Regions from separate parts of the Brevibacillus agri genome, predicted to be linked through region 3. Evidence: riboswitches for the same ligand, from Rfam matches in the RefSeq annotation. Region 3 holds a riboswitch; each other region holds the start of a gene.
The links. A riboswitch is a leader RNA that binds a small molecule or an ion and turns the genes downstream of it on or off. The one in region 3 is predicted to bind cyclic di-GMP.

Region 1: linked by a shared signal. The riboswitch ahead of BA6348_RS20885 (methyl-accepting chemotaxis protein) and the one ahead of BA6348_RS23360 (GNAT family N-acetyltransferase) in region 3 are both predicted to bind cyclic di-GMP.
Region 2: linked by a shared signal. The riboswitch ahead of ggt (gamma-glutamyltransferase) and the one ahead of BA6348_RS23360 (GNAT family N-acetyltransferase) in region 3 are both predicted to bind cyclic di-GMP.
Region 4: linked by a shared signal. The riboswitch ahead of BA6348_RS04240 (methyl-accepting chemotaxis protein) and the one ahead of BA6348_RS23360 (GNAT family N-acetyltransferase) in region 3 are both predicted to bind cyclic di-GMP.

The regions. Positions count from the first base shown of each region.
Region 1 is NZ_CP026363.1:4,260,320-4,264,510, reverse strand. Features, by position in the region: gene BA6348_RS20885 (methyl-accepting chemotaxis protein) at 1-1,703, opposite strand, end outside; cyclic di-GMP riboswitch class II at 1,840-1,923, opposite strand; gene moaA (GTP 3',8-cyclase MoaA) at 2,221-3,234, shown strand; gene infC (translation initiation factor IF-3) at 3,497-4,000, shown strand; gene rpmI (50S ribosomal protein L35) at 4,031-4,191, shown strand, end outside.
Region 2 is NZ_CP026363.1:898,866-903,056, forward strand. Features, by position in the region: gene BA6348_RS04555 (methyl-accepting chemotaxis protein) at 1-480, opposite strand, end outside; gene ggt (gamma-glutamyltransferase) at 600-2,318, opposite strand; cyclic di-GMP riboswitch class I at 2,503-2,591, opposite strand; gene BA6348_RS04565 (SET domain-containing protein) at 2,814-3,431, shown strand; gene BA6348_RS04570 (glutamine--tRNA ligase/YqeY domain fusion protein) at 3,516-4,191, shown strand, end outside.
Region 3 is NZ_CP026363.1:4,765,336-4,769,526, forward strand. Features, by position in the region: gene BA6348_RS23340 (AzlD domain-containing protein) at 1-200, opposite strand, end outside; gene BA6348_RS23345 (AzlC family ABC transporter permease) at 191-865, opposite strand; gene BA6348_RS23350 (TrmB family transcriptional regulator) at 991-1,800, opposite strand; gene BA6348_RS23355 (hypothetical protein) at 1,934-2,116, opposite strand; cyclic di-GMP riboswitch class I at 2,400-2,483, shown strand; gene BA6348_RS23360 (GNAT family N-acetyltransferase) at 2,645-3,193, shown strand; gene BA6348_RS23365 (methyl-accepting chemotaxis protein) at 3,195-4,191, shown strand, end outside.
Region 4 is NZ_CP026363.1:828,850-833,040, reverse strand. Features, by position in the region: gene BA6348_RS04245 (transporter substrate-binding domain-containing protein) at 1-301, opposite strand, end outside; gene BA6348_RS04240 (methyl-accepting chemotaxis protein) at 424-2,397, opposite strand; cyclic di-GMP riboswitch class I at 2,471-2,570, opposite strand; partial or broken gene BA6348_RS04235 (formate--tetrahydrofolate ligase) at 2,785-4,191, opposite strand, start outside.

The sequences.
Region 1 (4,191 bases), 510 kb from region 3:
AGTGTTACGACTTCATGGGACGCCCGTTGAAGCTGCTCGTACGCTTCCTGGGCGCCGGCGAGATCCTCGGCCTGGTATTTTTCCACTGCCTGCTTGGCGTAAAAATGTACTAATTTGTGCGGCTCCTCCAGCTTTTTGAAGGTCGGGTTGTTGCGCACAAGCGGCGGCAAGTCGCTGTAGTACCACGTCCCCAGTCGGCAGTGATGGTGCGAGGCCATTTCTGCGGCGACCAGGTTTTCCAAACCAAGGAACATGTTGTAAATTTTCCATTTCCACAGCAAATGATCCGTTTTGGCCACGCGCACGATGTCTTTGTAGCTCAATTTGACATTGATCGTAAAGAACGTCTTGCGGTACTCATCCATTTTCCGGCTCAGTTCGAGAATGATTTGCGCGGTGTCTTTGGCGATTTGCTGCGAATGTGTGCTCAGGTCAAAAATCGTGGAGTTGCGGTGGGCGATATCCGTGACAGAAGAAGCCTGTTCCTCGGTCATGGCGGCAATTTGCGAGGTGGATTGGCTGATTTCCTGCATGGTGGACACAATCTTGTTCAGGGCGACATCGGCGAACTGGGCTTCCCCGACGCTGCGCTCCACCAGCTTGCTCGTGCTGTCCATCTGCTCCGTCACTCGCTTCGAAACTTGTTGCAGCGACTCCATGTTGTCTGTGATCCGGCTGATCTGTTCTTTTGTATGCTCGGCCAGCTTGCGCACCTCAGTGGCTACGACTGCAAAGCCGCGCCCTTGCTCTCCGGCCCGGGCGGCCTCGATACTGGCGTTCAGCGCGAGCAGGTTGGTCTGCTCGGCGATTTCCCGAATGATGCGGATGACGTCCTGTGTCTGATGAATCTCCTGATTGAGCTGGTTTACCCTGCTCATGACCTCGACAAAGACGTGGCCCACCTGGCGGATGTCGCCGAGAGCGGCATTGATGATCTGTTTGCTCTGTTCAGCGGATTGCACCGCTTCGTCTGTCCCTTCCGCGACTTTGAGCGCGTGGTTGGCGACTTCCTGAATCGAGGCGCTCATTTCTTCCGTTGCGGCGGTGACGCTGTGGCTTTCCTCGATCTGCTCGTCCATTCCCGAGATAAGCTGCTTCGTCGTGTCGAGCTGGGTCATATGGTTGAGCATGCCGGAGATGCCGAACAAAAACGATTTGAACGTCTCTTCCATATACACTTCCACAATCAGTTGCTGATCGAATGCTGCCAATTTTTGCACAGCGGTGACCATTTTCATCATCTGATGCGGCTGATTGCTCCATTTTTCCATCAAAATCGTGGTCATGATCTGAATCAGCAGATGGTGTGCAGAAATAAAATGATCGGCTGTCAGATGAATGCGGCTGTGAACTTGCCCGATGACAATTCTCGTTTTCACGTACTCATGGTTGACTTCTGCTGTGAGAAACTGCTCCAGGTGGACCTCCAAAGTTTTTTTCAACCGCTCCAGGCTGGAGTTGTCGAGGATGATCTTCTGGAGGTGGGGAACGTTAGTGATCGACTGGTAAAACTTGGATACGATCTCTGCTTTAAAGGGGTAAAGCGTGGTAGCAGCCTCTTTGACGTGCGCCAATGTATCCTGATCCACGCCCAAAAAAGACAGGCGCTCTTTCACGCGTTCGCCCACTTCGGTAATGTCAGTTGCGTGGGAAGCTTTCACATACTCATTCCATGGCTTTGCTTTCTTTGCAAAAAATTGCATGCAGACCTCCGAATTTTACATTTTATTGATTTACTCAAAAATTGAGAAAGAGGGGGCGATTGCCATTGCTGCAGCTTGCCGTTTCTGAGCAGTGGACAAGGCCTTTGTTCTGGGATAAAATAAACCGACTCTACAACGAAAATAGGGTCGGTTGCACTACTCGCTCCCAGCCATTCAAGTGCCCACATACAAACGGCTGATCTTCGCTTTCCTTATTGAAGAGGAATATATAGAGCATAATATATAGTCATATTATCCTATGTTTATACAAAAGGGAATAGTCAAAAAAACGGTTTGCACATTGGCGTGCACCGGGTCATTTTTCCGATTTTCATCGGCTTGCGACCGCTTTTGCAACAGCGAAAAGTGCAGGAACAGGAGCCGTTCGCAGGCGGAATATGGTACGCTAATAAAAAGCCGGAATCGCATGTTGGACATCAATACGAGACAAACTGGAGATAGAGTGGCATGCCAGGCTCAGCCAGGAAAAGGAGGGTGACCACCAGTGCTAGAGCAGATGCAAGTACGTGACACACGAAAGCGTCCTCTCCGTGATCTGCGCATTTCCGTGACAGACAAATGCAATTTTCGTTGCCGGTACTGTATGCCGGCTGAAATTTTCGGGCCGGAGTTTGAATTTTTGCCGCAGCACAAGCTGCTGTCGTTTGAAGAAATTACCCGCTTGACCCAAATATTCACAGCGCTCGGCGTGCGGAAAATCCGGATTACGGGCGGAGAACCGCTCGTGCGCAGGGATTTGCCTGAATTAATACGAATGATTCGAAAAATAGAGGACGTTCACGATATCGCCATGACGACCAATGGCTCGCTGCTCGCCCGCCATGCCCAGGCTTTGAAGGAAGCCGGGCTTGATCGCGTCACCGTCAGCCTCGACAGCCTGGACAACGAGCGGTTTGGCATGTTAAACGGCAGAGGCTATCCGGTGGATGCTGTGCTCGACGGGATTCGCGCGGCGGCGGAAGCGGGACTCGGGGTGAAAATCAACATGGTCGTCCAGCGCGGTGTCAACGACCAGGACATTTTGCCGATGGCCCGTTATTTCCGCGAGCAAGGCCATACGCTGCGCTTCATTGAGTTCATGGACGTAGGCAACAGCAACGGCTGGAAGCTCGATCAGGTCGTGCCTTCCAGCGAAATCGTCCGGATGATCGGCGCAGAAATGCCGCTCGTCCCGGTCGAGGCGAACTACTTCGGCGAGGTCGCTTCGCGCTACCGCTACGAGGGGAGCGATCAGGAGATTGGGCTGATCTCGTCGGTGACACAAGCCTTTTGCTCTACCTGTACGCGGGCGCGGCTGTCGGCAGAGGGGAAAATGTACAACTGCCTGTTCGCCTCCGCCGGCTATGACTTGCGCGAGCCGCTGCGCAGCGGGCGAAGCGACGAAGAAATCCAGGAGCAGATTCGCGCGATCTGGGAAAAGCGCGACGAGCGCTATTCGGAAGAACGGCTGGACGAAACGCCGGGGCTGCAAAAGCGTCCGAAGGTGGAAATGTCCCACATCGGAGGATAAAAAGCGATAAGCCTTGACAAAGACAACTCTACCTTGTATTATAAGTTGCGTGTATAAACACTTCATACTTCGAGAACAAGCAGAGGCGCCCAGCTTCTCACCTGGGTCGACGTCCGACACGACTGTTGACAGGTAACTCTTATGCAAAGATCCTTGGATCTGATGAAATTGCTTAGGTGAGATATGTGCGGGCGCAGATGCGTTCGCACATTTTTGTTCCTTCTCGAAATTGACGGAGGTGGCAAGTATTAGCAAGGATCAAATGTTAATCAACGAAGCGATCCGTGCCCGTGAAGTCCGTTTGATCGGCGCTGACGGGAGCCAATTGGGAGTCGTACCCTTCAGGGAAGCGTTGCGCATTGCCCAGGAAGCCGAACTGGATCTGGTAAACGTTGCTCCGACAGCCAAACCGCCTGTATGCCGTATCATGGACTACGGAAAGTTCAAGTACGAGCAGGCGAAAAAGGAGAAAGAAGCACGGAAAAACCAGAAGATCATCGAGCTGAAAGAAGTGCGTTTTTCTTCTAACATCGAAGAACACGATTTTCAAACCAAGCTTCGCAACGTCCGCAAGTTCTTGGAGGATCACCACAAGGTGAAGTGTACGATCCGTTTCCGTGGACGTGAAATCACCCACTCCGAAATCGGGCTTGGCGTTATGGAGCGTGTAGCTGCTCAGTGTGAAGATCTCGCTACGCCTGAGCGTAAACCGAAGATCGAGGGCCGCAGCATGATTATGATTCTGGCTCCGAAAGCGGAAAAGTAAGATAGTAGTTTAGACAGGAGGACTTTTCAGATGCCTAAAATGAAAACCAACAAGGCTGCTGCAAAACGTTTCAAAAAGACTGGAAGCGGCCAATTGAAGCGCGACCGCGCATTTGGTAACCACATGTTCGCCAACAAAACGACTAAGCAAAAGCGCCACCTGCGCAAAGCTGCACTCGTTTCCAAAGGCGA
Region 2 (4,191 bases), 1.5 Mb from region 3:
GACGGGAGCAGCGACGATGATCGAACGGTTGCCCGTTGTTTTGGCGACCAGGACATCGGAGTAGCTCGGTTTGCCCTGCATGCCGTCCTTGAAAAATTGCCGCTCGCCAAGGTCGATCCCGACGCTTTTCGGGAACGTATCGGCGGATACTTTTCCGTCGCTGCCGATAAACGTATTGCCGTCGTACAGCTTCATTTCTTCGGTAAACTTGCGGATGAACTCGTTTTTCGCCGCCGCGTCAGCCGATTGAATATCAGAGGTGCGGGCCAACACCTGAATTTCGGTCATGCGCCGGTCCAAATATTGATCCATCGCCATCGCGGTACTGGAGGTCAGGTCGACATACGACGCTTTTTGCTTGTCGATCAGGATGGATGAAAAGCTGTTCGTAATAAACAGCGAAACGACGGCCAGAGGAATGACTGCAACGGTGAGAAACCAGAGAATCATTTTGTTCCTCAGCTTTTTGAACAAAAACATAGGCTTTTCCACTCCTAAATTCGTGCTTGGCAATTTCTTTCTGTCTTGCGTAGAACGCTGCCTGCCCGAAAGAAATGCACAGTCAGACTGCCGAGAAGACTCAGCAGCCTGACGAGCGATTAATATCCCATTGCCGCGCCTTCCCCGCGAGGGTCAGCGCCGCCAAACTTCACATTCGTTTGCGGATCAATCAAGATCGCGCCGGACTGGCCCATCGCATCGGTGTAGGCTGCTTCCAGCTTTTCGACCGGATGGCCGCGCTTCACCAGCTCGTCCAGAACGTCCTGCGGAATCCGGCTTTCGACTTTCAGGTTGTTGGAGGCAGAGCCCCAGTTGCGGCCGTGCAGCCATCTTGGCGCTTCAATCGCGTCCTGCACGCTGAAGCCGAAGTCGACGATGCGCGTGACGAGCGCCGCCTGCGTTTGCGGCTGGCCTTCGCCGCCTTGTGTTCCGTAGAGCAGGTAAGGCTTGTCTCCTTTAAAGAGCATCGCCGGGTTGATCGTGTGGAAGGTGCGTTTGCCCGGTTCCAGGTGATTGATGTGTTTCGGGTCCAGAGAGAAGTAGCTGCCGCGGTTTTGCAACAGGACGCCCGTGTCTTTCGCGACGATGCCGGAGCCCCAGTCAAAGTAGTGGCTCTGGATGATCGACACGGCATTGCCGTCCTTGTCCACGACGCCAAACCACGTAGTATCGCCTTTTGGATCGAGCGGCTCGACCGCTTTTGCCGCTTGCTTCATGTCAATGCGCGCTGCCAGTTCTTTTCCGTGCTGCTTGGACAACAGCTCGTCCACAGGAATATCCACGAATGCCGGGTCAGTCAGCCATTTGTCACGGTCGGCAAAAGCTTGTTTGGTCGCTTCGACGATCGTGTGGTAGTAATCCGGCGTACCTTCGCCCATGCTCTTGAGGTCAAAGTTGTTCAGCACGTTCAAAATCGAGAGCGAGGCCATGCCCTGGGAGTTGGGCGGCACGTTGTACGCCTTGTAGCCGCGATAGTCTACCGTAATCGGCTCCGCCCAGGTGGAGGTATGCTTCTCGAAGTCTTTCAGCGTGAGCAGCCCGCCGTTTTTTTGCAGGTCGGCGACGATTTTTTGCGCGACTTCGCCTTTGTAAAATCCGTCGGCGCCTTTTTGGGCAATGATTCGCAACGTTTTGGCAAGGTCCTTTTGCTTGAGAATTTCGCCTGCGGCATACGGCTCTCCGTTCGGCTTCAGGAACGTTTTGCGGAAGCCCTCGAAGCGCTGGAGATTTTTCAGCTCGTTGTCAGTCGGGTCTGTTGCGTACTTGGTCCAGTAAACCTGGTTGGGCGAGACGGGATAGCCGTTTTCGGCGTACCCGATCGCAGGCTCCAGCAGCTTGTGCCAAGGCAGCTTGCTGTTGCCCATGCTTTTGTGCGCGTAGTTGTAGGCTTCCCACCAGCCGGAAACAACGCCGGGAACCGTGTTGGCAGACTCATAGCCGCGGGAAGGAATTTTGTCGTAGCCTTTGCTTTTGTAGTATTCGATGGTTGCCTTTTCGCCAGCTCGTCCGCTGCCGTTCAATGCTTTCAGCTCTTTTGTTTTGGCGTTGTAAATGAGCCAGAAGTTATCCCCGCCAATGGTCGTGTAGTGCGGATAGACGACGGCGAGGGTAGAGGCGGCGGTAATCGCGGCGTCTACTGCGTTTCCGCCGTCTTCCAACGTTTTCAGGGCTGCGGCTGTAGCCAGATAGTGAGGTGTTGTGACCATGGCATTTGGCGACATTGATGTTGGACGATTGGCAGCTTGGACCGGAGCGAATGTTGTCAGGCCGATAGCGGCGGTCAATGCGACGGCAGAAAGTTTTTTCCAAAGTGACATCTCATGAAGCCTCCTTGTATTTTGGTGAAAAGGTTCAACAATCCGACAGCTTTTCGCAGCCTCACCTCCTTGACCGGGACAGACAGAAAATTCCTTATACCTACAAAAATGGACAAAAACAGACAATGAGTGCGCAAAAAAAGACCAATGATATAGGATCATTGGTCTTGTCCTACATCAATATTTCGGTAGCTGGCTGGCATGCCCGCTCGTGCGGAGGTAGCCCCTCTAGCTTTGCGTCGCCGGATTTCCCCGGGTTTGCCGTTTCGATATCAATGAAAAATTAATGCAAATGTTGCAGGTAAAATTTCCTAAACCTGTTTGTCAATAATATAGACGATTTGTCGATTGGGGTAAATAAGGAAATTTCTTTTTATCTAGAAAAAAGGAAGCATCAGGGAAATACGCGTTTTTCACCGACATTCACACACCTCTGTTGGCCGAACTGCTTATGATGATAAAAAGGCACATTTGCCAAGGAGTGAAACAACGACCATGATGCATCCCGATACAGAGCTTCGCTATATCAACGACGAGATCGGGTACGGTGTGTTTGCGACAAAGCTCATTCCCAAAGGCACGATTGTCTGGGTCCAGGATGATCTCGATCAGGTATTAGACCCGGCATTTGTGGAAAAACTGGATCCATTAAGAAAACAGGACGTGCAAAAATATTCGTTCAAAAATCAGTTCGGCAAATACATCTTGTGCTGGGATAAGGCCCGGTTTGTCAACCACAGCTTCCATGCGACCTGTGTGGCGACGATGTACGATCTGGAACTGGCGGCGCGGGACATTTTGCCGGGCGAGGAACTGACCGATGATTACGGAACGCTGAACCTGGATGAACCGTTTGACTGTTTGCCGGAGCCGGGCACGAGCCGTTCAAGGGTGATGCCTGACGACTTGCTGCGCTACTATCGCCAATGGGATGAGATCGCAGCCGCCGCCTTCGAGCGGTTCAATCAGGTTGAACAGCCGCTGCTCCACCTCGTAAGACCTAAGCATTTGCAAACCATTCGCGGCATTACCGAACAGCAGCGGTCGCTCGACTCGATCATTTCGCTGTACTGCCAGCCGCAATCGCGATGGCCAAAAGAGCAGGAGTGGTAGACGCAGCGGGCCGGACAACGGCCCGATTTTGTTGAACTCTGGGAAGAGAATCAGTATTATGGAATGTAAAGGTGAAGTGAAAGGTTGATTTCATTGGAAAACAAGGTAGCGTCATCCAATTTTATCCGCAATATCGTGATTGACGACCTGCAAGCAGGCAAGGTCAAGGAAGTCATTACCCGCTTTCCGCCGGAGCCGAACGGGTATCTTCATATTGGACATGCAAAAGCCATCTGCCTGAATTTTGAACTGGCAAGCGAATTTAATGGCAAGGCTCACCTCCGTTTTGACGATACCAATCCGGTGAAAGAAGACACTGAGTACGTGGAAGCGATCAAAACAGACGTCAAATGGCTTGGCTTTGAATGGGACGGGCTGTTTTTTGCATCGGATTACTTTGAAGAGATGTACAAGCGTGCGGTGCTGTTGATTCAAAAAGGCAAAGCCTACGTGGACGATCTGTCTGCCGAAGAGATGCGCAAGCTGCGCGGAACGTTGACGGAGCCGGGCGTAGACAGTCCGTACCGCAACCGTTCTGTGGAGGAAAACCTCGACCTGTTCGAGCGCATGCGCAACGGAGAGTTCAAGGACGGGGAAAAAGTGCTGCGTGCCAAAATCGACATGTCCTCCCCGAACATCAACATGCGCGATCCGGTTTTGTACCGCATTTCCCATACGACCCACCACAACACGGGAGACAAATGGTGCATTTACCCGATGTACGACTACGCGCACCCGCTGGAGGATGCGATTGAAGGCG
Region 3 (4,191 bases):
AGCGACAACTTTCCCTCCTGCAAAAACAGCTCCTGCCCGACCAGTGCAGCCATGACCGCGATCGGCACGTAATGCAGCCAGCGGACGCCCCACGCGGGAAGCTCCATGCGCGACAGCACCATCAAGGGCAGCACCCGCGGCAAAAACGTGACCAGCGCACTGCCTACAATAATGAGGAAGATATCCCATCTCACTTCCATCTTTCGATCACCATCCCGATTGTCGATGCGCACAGCGTAGCTACGATGACGCCAAGGTTGCCCGGATACAAGACAGACACGCCTACAGCAATGACGACTGCGCTGATGGCGACGACGATATCGAGCCGGATTTGCTTGCGGCTCATCATCGCCAGCACCAGCAAGCCGATAAACATCGCCGGCAGAGCGAAATCAAGGCCCAACTGCTCGGGATTGGCGATCCACTGTCCGAAATAGGCTCCCGCCAAATTGGCCGCAATCCAGTTCAGGTAAGCCGTCACATTCAAACCGTGCATCCATTTTTCGTCGATCTGCTTGCGCTTCGCCGCCTCGTTGATCGCAACCCCGAACGTCTCGTCTGTCAGAAGCGAACCGACGAGCATGTTCCGAAACGCCGTCAGATGGCGGAAGTAGGGCGACAGAGCCGCGCTTAGCAAAATATGCCGCAAATTCACAAACAAAATCGTAATGATAATTCCCATCGCCGAGCTTCCTGCGGCAATCATGCCCGCAGCAATAAACTGCGCCGAGCCTGCGTACAGCAAAATGCTCATCAAGGCAATTTCCATGATGCTCAGCCCAGCGGTCTTTTCCAGCACACCTGCCGCAAACCCGATGCTCAAATACCCGAGCAAGGTTGGAATGCAATCCTTGACCCCCTGCATGAAGCTTCCCTGCTCACCCGCGTTCGACAATGCTTCTACTTGCAGTTGTTCTCGCCCCACTGCTTCTCCCTCACTCTCTCTTTATTTCACTCCGGCTTGCGCGCTTGCCTCCTGCTTCGCTCCGCTTACTTGAATCTCTTCCCGGTGACCACCTGGTACAAGTCCGGCTTGCTGCGCCAGAGCGCTTCGACCTTATCCGGGCCGAGCACCTTTGTCACTTCCGCAAACATAATATCGTGGCGAATGTACTCGACAGCGACCAGAACGAGCGCCGGATCCTTCGTCTTGACCGCCCAGGCAGCCGTATTTGGCGTGAAGTTGGCGATCAGCACTTCCTCCAGATCACGCGCGACGATTGTAAGATGCCCGCCCATCCGTTCCTCGGCCACATCAGGCGCCATATAGTCATGGTGATACGTCGTCCCTACGCGCGTCTCTTGCTGTCCAAACAAAACGGTAAAGACGGAAATCCCTTCTTCGGTTCGTCTGTCCACCGCCTCCTGGATAAAAGGCACCTGAGGCTCCCAGATCGACAGCCACACTTCCTCGCCAGCCTGCTCGATCATTTGCCTCATTTCCATGAGCACCAGCTCGTCACCGCTAATTCGCCGAATGACGTCGATCTCTTGCTCGGACTCTAAGGCCGACAAGTTTTTTTCCAAATAGTCGAAGGACGCTTCGAACTGCCCGCGCAGCCTGCGGACCAGCTCTCTTGCTGGCAGCGGCGCATACGTGACAGGCTCGGAAGGCACGGTGTAAACAGCCCCTTTGTCAACGAGCTTGCCCACGACTTCGTAAATCATGGAGCGCGGCACGCCAGAGCGTTTGCTGATTTCGTATCCGGTGATCGGAGAGTGCTTGAGCAGACTGATGTAAGCCTTGCACTCGTACTGGGAAAATCCGAGCTTTTGCAATTCCTTGTATATGTCTTCCATCCCGACCTCTTAGTAGTTAGTTTTATACTCACTATAGGTTCAGGTTCGTTCCTTTGTCAATGTGCTTTTCCCGGCACAAGCGAAAATAAAAAAAACCCTCCGTGAACGAGGGCCTTTTTGGCAAGCAAGCAGCCTAAGCGAGATCGCGCACTTTAATGTAAGAAACGTTTCTTACATTAATCACGATGTCATCGTATTGCAGCCACCCATCCTTTTGGTTGGCGACCATTTGGATGATTTCTTCCGGCTCGGTTGTCTCGATCTTAACCAGCTCGCCACCGGAAAAGTGAAACTCAATCGTTTTGGCCTGACTCATTTTCGCATCCCTCCTGTTCTTTCTAGTTATCGGACGGATGGTAAATTTTTGTTACGCATCAGGCGCAAGTAGCTGAGTCGGCCATTGGCAAAAGTCCCGGCACAACCTGACTATGTTCCTATCTTTTCTCTGTTTTTCCTCGCATCTTTCTCTGTCCAAACTACCAATTTGGAGCCGACTATTTATGAACAATCGGTTACTTTACCCTACCAAAACTTGACAAGTTTGTTTCTCTTGGATTATATTTTGCATAATTCGACACTTCTATACATTTTTCGCAAATGAATGACAAAGGCAAAGTCATCGAAAGGTGGCGACGCAAAACCACGGGTCTAAAGTCTTTGACCATGACAGCCGGGTTGCCATACATCATGAGCATAGCAGGAAGATGATGGTGACTTTGGGCTGTTTCCGCATGGGGAATGGCCTTTTTTATGCTCACATGGAAGAAAGGAGGCGCCATTTTATCGATCAACACTAGACTTGTACATGAAAAAACAAAGAGAGAGAAAAATGGAGTGGAGTATTATGTACAAACTGGTTGATTCAGCACAATCTTTGGCACTTTTCCATCAAATCAAGGAAAGTGTCTGGACCTCAATGGGCTTCGAGATGGAATACGCCAAAGATGGTTCCGACGTCTATCTTTTGTTGTCGGATGAGGACGAACCAGGCGGGACTTTTGAATTTACACCACATGAAAAATCTTCTGCTTATCTGCAAAATTTGTTTCAGGATGTTTTGACGAGCGATATGAAAGTTGTCGAAGTGGACAGTTTCGCTGTCTTGCCCAAGTTCCGCGGAAAGCTGGGACGATGGGGAGTTGCCCTCATGATCGATTATGCAGAAAAACACGGATATACGCATGCAGTCGGTTTGGCAGATCCGGCTTTTTTTCAGTTGATTAACCGTAAATACAACGTCAGAGCGACGCAAGTGAAAGAGATGGTCTTCTACAAAGGGGCGAATGCCATTCCGACCGTCTTCCACCTGCAAGAAGCCTATTTGAACAAGGACAAGCCCGAATTTGCCTGGTATCAAGAGCTTTGCAAACAAATAAAAGTTGAGGTTAGCTGACATGGAACTCTTACAAAGAAGAAATAACTGGGTGGTCATTGTTTTTGCGAGCATCATTACCATCGTCCAGATCGTGAACCTCATCATGGGGGTTCCGTTCTCCTTCGTTTTAACCGTGCTGGGGATTTTGTACGGGGTGCTCGCACCTTTTGCCTACCTTTCCAACCGGCCAGCCTGGCGGGACAAGATGGCTCCCTTCATGAAGTTTTTCAACTTCGCTGTCATCGGCATTTTCATGTTCGTCATCGTGGGACTCGATCCTTGGCTGGTCAACATCATGACGATCATGTTCTTCGTCGCGGTCATGGGCATTTATCAGGACAAACTGATTAACATCTTGACCATCATCGCAGCCATGGGGATCGTCACCTACTATTTCCTGACGAACGGCGAAGCGATTTTCTACACGTCCGATCCTGTTCATTTGATGTACTACTTGCTGGCCTTCTGCTTCGTATCGGCGACAAGCATGATGCACGCAGTTTTCAACAACAAGCTGCAGCGGGAAAGCGAGGAGCAAAAGCAGCAAGCGATCGCCTCCAAAGAGTCGCTGCAGCGCATTTTGGACCAGATCAACGAATCGCTCAACTCCGTCCAGGAATATCAGGAGAATTTGAACAAGGTTACAGATGGCGTCAACGTCCGCGCGGTGGAGACAGTGGCTGCCCTTCAGGAGATCATGCGCTCCTTCTCGATCCAGACCGACAACACCAACGAGTTGCGCCGCGAGATGGGCACGACCAACCTCCAGGTAGAGGACATGACCCGCTCCGTGACCGAAATGCACGAATACGTAGAATCGACCAAAGAAGCGACCAATGAAAGCAGCAAGCGCATCAGCAACATCGGCAACGACTTCGAGCGCTTTATCAAGGACATTCAAGGCACGAACAAGCTGATCCAAGAGCTGAACAAAGAAACGGAATCCATTGAAAAAATCATCCAAACGATTTCGGAAATTTCGGCACAGACCAACCTGCTGGCGCTCAATGCGACCA
Region 4 (4,191 bases), 1.4 Mb from region 3:
CTCCAAGGCTTTTCGCAAACTCTTTCATCGCGTCGATGTCGTAGCCTTCAAATTCGTTCGTTTTCGGGTTCAAATATGTGAACGGCTTGTAGTCGCCCGGTGTGCCCACGAGAATGTATCCCCGTGCGATAATCTCGTCGAGGCGGGACTCAAACTGTTTGTTTTCCTGTTTTTTGACCGCTTCCACTGCTGCGGTCTGCCCGGTTTGCGCGCCTGTAGTAGCAGCAAACGCTCCGGTTCCAGTCATCAGCATCGTTGCAGCGAGCGCGCTCGCCATCATTCTTTTTGTCCACTTTTTCATTAGTTTCTTCTCCTCCCGATTGTCGATCAGTCTGTCTCATGCCCATCTGCTGTTTCGAGCTGTCTCATCCCTTACATGGCATCCCCCCTTTAACCAGGGACGGGCTTTAGCCTTACAAGGTCTTACAAGGTGAACTTGCCTACGCCCTGCTGCAACTCCTCCGTGACCGTGTTCAACTGCTCGACCGAACGGGCAATGTCCTGAATGGCTTGCAACTGTTCGGCCGTGGCCTCCACGACCTTCTGCGCGTCTTCCGAGGCAAGCTTGGCAATGTTGTACATTTCGTCGACCGAGGCGCTCACCTGCTCAGAGCCTGCAGACATTTCCTCCGATGCCGCCGACACCTCCAAAATATGGGCGGCAACATTGCGCGACGATTCCAAAATATGCGCGAAAATATCCCGCACCTCTTCGATCATCGAAATGCCTTCCTGCGCCTCGCGATTGCCGGTGTTCATCACTTCTACCGCGTGGCGGGTATCCTGCTGGATTTCCCCGATCAGCGCCGCGATTTTCGCAGCCGACTCCTCGGATTGATGCGCCAGATTTTTCACTTCTCCCGCCACGACGGCAAAGCCGCGGCCGTGCTCGCCAGCCCGCGCTGCCTCAATCGACGCGTTGAGCGCAAGCAGGTTGATTTGCGAGGTTAACTGGCTGATCGTATCGAGAATCCCTTCGATCTCCTTGGATCGGCTGTTCAAGCGCTCAATGGCTTCAGCCGCTCTGGTCGTGCCCTCTCCGATGCTGCCCATTTGCCGGACGGCCTGCTCGACGACTGCTGCGCCTTGCTCGGCCTGATCCGATGCCTCGCGCGCCGCTTCGGACACATGCGCGGATGTCTCTGCAATTTTCACAATCCCCGCCGCCATGTCATTCATGGACAAGGCGACGTCCTTGGAGCTGGTAGCCTGTGCCTCGGCCCCGCTGGCAATCTGGTTGATTGACGTCCCGATCCGGTTTACGTTTTCGGTCGCGTGTTCAATTCCTGCCGACACTTCATGCGTAAAGCGCAGCACCTGCTCCGACGATTGCGACACGCCTTCGATCAAGCCTTTCAAGTGCGAGACGGTCTGGTTGAAGTCGCGGGAAAGCACTGCGATCTCATCTTTTCCGGCCACCGTGACCGTCTCTGTGAGATTGCCCTGGGCGACGACATTGACGGCCTGGTTCAGACGCTGGATCGGTCGAACCAAACGAACCGACAGCCAGTACACGAAGACGATGCCCACCGCCAGAACGACCAAGGAAATAGCCAGTAGCTTGATCGACAGTTCGTTGACCGGAGCGTGCAGGTCTTTGGCCGGAGCAGTGATGAACACTCCCCAGTTCAATCTGGTCGAAGCGTAGGAGGCGAATTGCGCCGCTTGTCCCTCTTCGTATTGAATGACTCCGCGGCCGCCTTGTGCCGTTGCTTCAAAGGCGGTTTTCAACTCAGGAATATTGCTGTCGAGCACCGACTGCTTCAAAATGACTTCGCTGTTCGGATGCCAAATATACGTTCCTTTTTTGCTCACCAAAAAGGCATAGCCACTATGTCCGAACTTCTCCTCGGAAACCGTCTTCTGAATCTCGTTGATCGGAATGGTCGAACCGACATAGCCGTATTGGCGATTGTCCTTCATCAGCGGAACGATGATCGTCACGATGTAGTTGCCTGTCCGCTGCGACACGACCGGCTCGGAAACGATGATTTTCCCCTCGCCTCGTCCTGCCTCCTGAAAATGCGGACGATCAGACGGGTTCGTCTCCTCGCCCTTGAAGTTGATGACTTTTTTGCCGCTCAGGTCATAGGAAAAGAAAAACGTCTCAAACTCGGGGTTTTTCTTCTGCGCCTCCTGAATCAGCTTCAAGTCATGGTCGAAATTGTTGTCGGCGGAAATCATCTCTCCGATCGTTTCAACAATTCCGATTTTTTCTTGGAAAAAGCTGTCGATTCTGATGGAAAGATTGCTGGCCGTAAGTTCCGCTTCTTTGTCCAGGCTGGACGACAGCAACTGCGACGAGCTGTAGTAGCTGGCACCGCAGACCGTACCCAAGCTGACAATCAAGAGCAGGCACATGACGACGATCAGCTTTTTCTTCAAACTGGATTCCATCTCACGCTGTACCTCCTATCTTTTTTTGGCAACAAAAAAGACTGCCACCCGGACAGCCTTCTTACGTGTACGGCATGGCAACCCGGCTATCGTAGCAGCAGAAGATGCGCTCTGCTTGCCTTAGACCCGTGGCTTTGCGTCCCTGCCTTTCAACAGGTTTGCCTTTGTCATTTTTTGTCGTTTTATCTGTATAAAAATACTATAGCACAACATCGGAAAAATGTGGGTTAACTTTAAAATAATGGCTTGGATTTTTTTCCACACAAAATCTTTACCCAAATTGTTTGACAAGTAAACTACTTTCTGCGAAATAATTGCGAAAAAATCGCAAAAAGGCTGACACCTTGTTGTTGGTGTCAGCCTGTCGTCCACTTTTGACTTCTTCGTTTAGCTCAGCCCTTCCACGTGGCCGTGCTCATCCACATACAGCGATTCGGCCGCAGGTTTCTTCGGGAGTCCCGGCATCGTCACCAGGCTTCCGGTCAAGGCGACGATGAAGCCTGCTCCTGCCGAAATCCGCACTTCGCTCACCTGAATGGTAAAACCGACAGGGGCGCCAAGCTGATCGGCCCGATCTGTAAAGGAGTACGGCGTCTTCGCCATGCACACAGGCAGATGGGACAGCCCCATTTCCTCTACCTTCTGGATCGTTTTTGTCGCCAGCGACGAAAAGACTACCCCGGAGCCGCGGTAAATTTCTTTGACCACCGTCTCAATCTTTTCCTTCACGCCGAGGTCTTCTTCGTACAAAAAGCGGAATTGCCCAGGGCGCTCTGCCGCGCGCGTCACTTTTTTCGCCAGTTCGATTGCGCCTTCTCCGCCTTCTGCCCACGCCTTGGACAGCGCCGCCTCGGCACCTGCCTCCTGGCACAGCGCCATGACTGCGTCGATCTCCGCTTGGGTATCAGTGGCAAAATGGTTGATCGCTACAACCGCCGGCACGCCGAACTTCTGCAAGTTTTCCAGATGGCGACGCACGTTGGCGAAGCCTTTTTCCAATGCGGCGAGGTTTTCTTCGGCCAAATCCGGCACTTTGATTCCGGCGTTGTACTTCAAGGAACGCACGGTAATGACCACGACTGCTGCCGATGGCGTCAGCCCGGCTTTTCTGCACTTGATGTCAAAAAACTTCTCCGCGCCCAGGTCAGCGCCGAAGCCCGCTTCCGTTACGACGTAGTCGGCCAGCTTCAAGGCTGTCTTCGTGCCGATCACGCTGCTGCATCCGTGCGCGATATTCGCAAACGGACCACCGTGGACGATGACTGGCGTGCCCTCAATCGTTTGCACGAGGTTTGGCTTGATCGCTTCCTTGAGCAGTACGCACATCGCCTCGACCGCATTGATTTCTTCCGCCCGGACTGGCTTGTCTTCAAAATCGTAGCCGATGATGATGTGGTTCAGCCGCTCGCGCAAGTCGGCGAGGTTCTCGCTCAGGCACAAAATCGCCATGATTTCCGATGCGGTCGTAATCATGAAGCCGTCTTCGCGCGTCATGCCGTTGCCGTCTCCCAGCCCGACCACGATATTTCTGAGCGCGCGGTCGTTCATGTCCATCGCCCGTTTCCAGACATTTTTTTCGGATTGATGCCCCGCGGATTGCCGTGGAAAATATGGTTGTCGATCATCGCCGCAAGCAAATTGTGCGCCGCGGTAATGGCGTGAATGTCGCCAGTAAAATGCAGATTGATTTCATCCGCAGGGAGGATTTGCGCCTTGCCGCTTCCGGTAGCTCCTCCTTTTATCCCCATGCACGGGCCAAGGGACGGCTCGCGGAGCGCTGCAATCGTCCTTTTT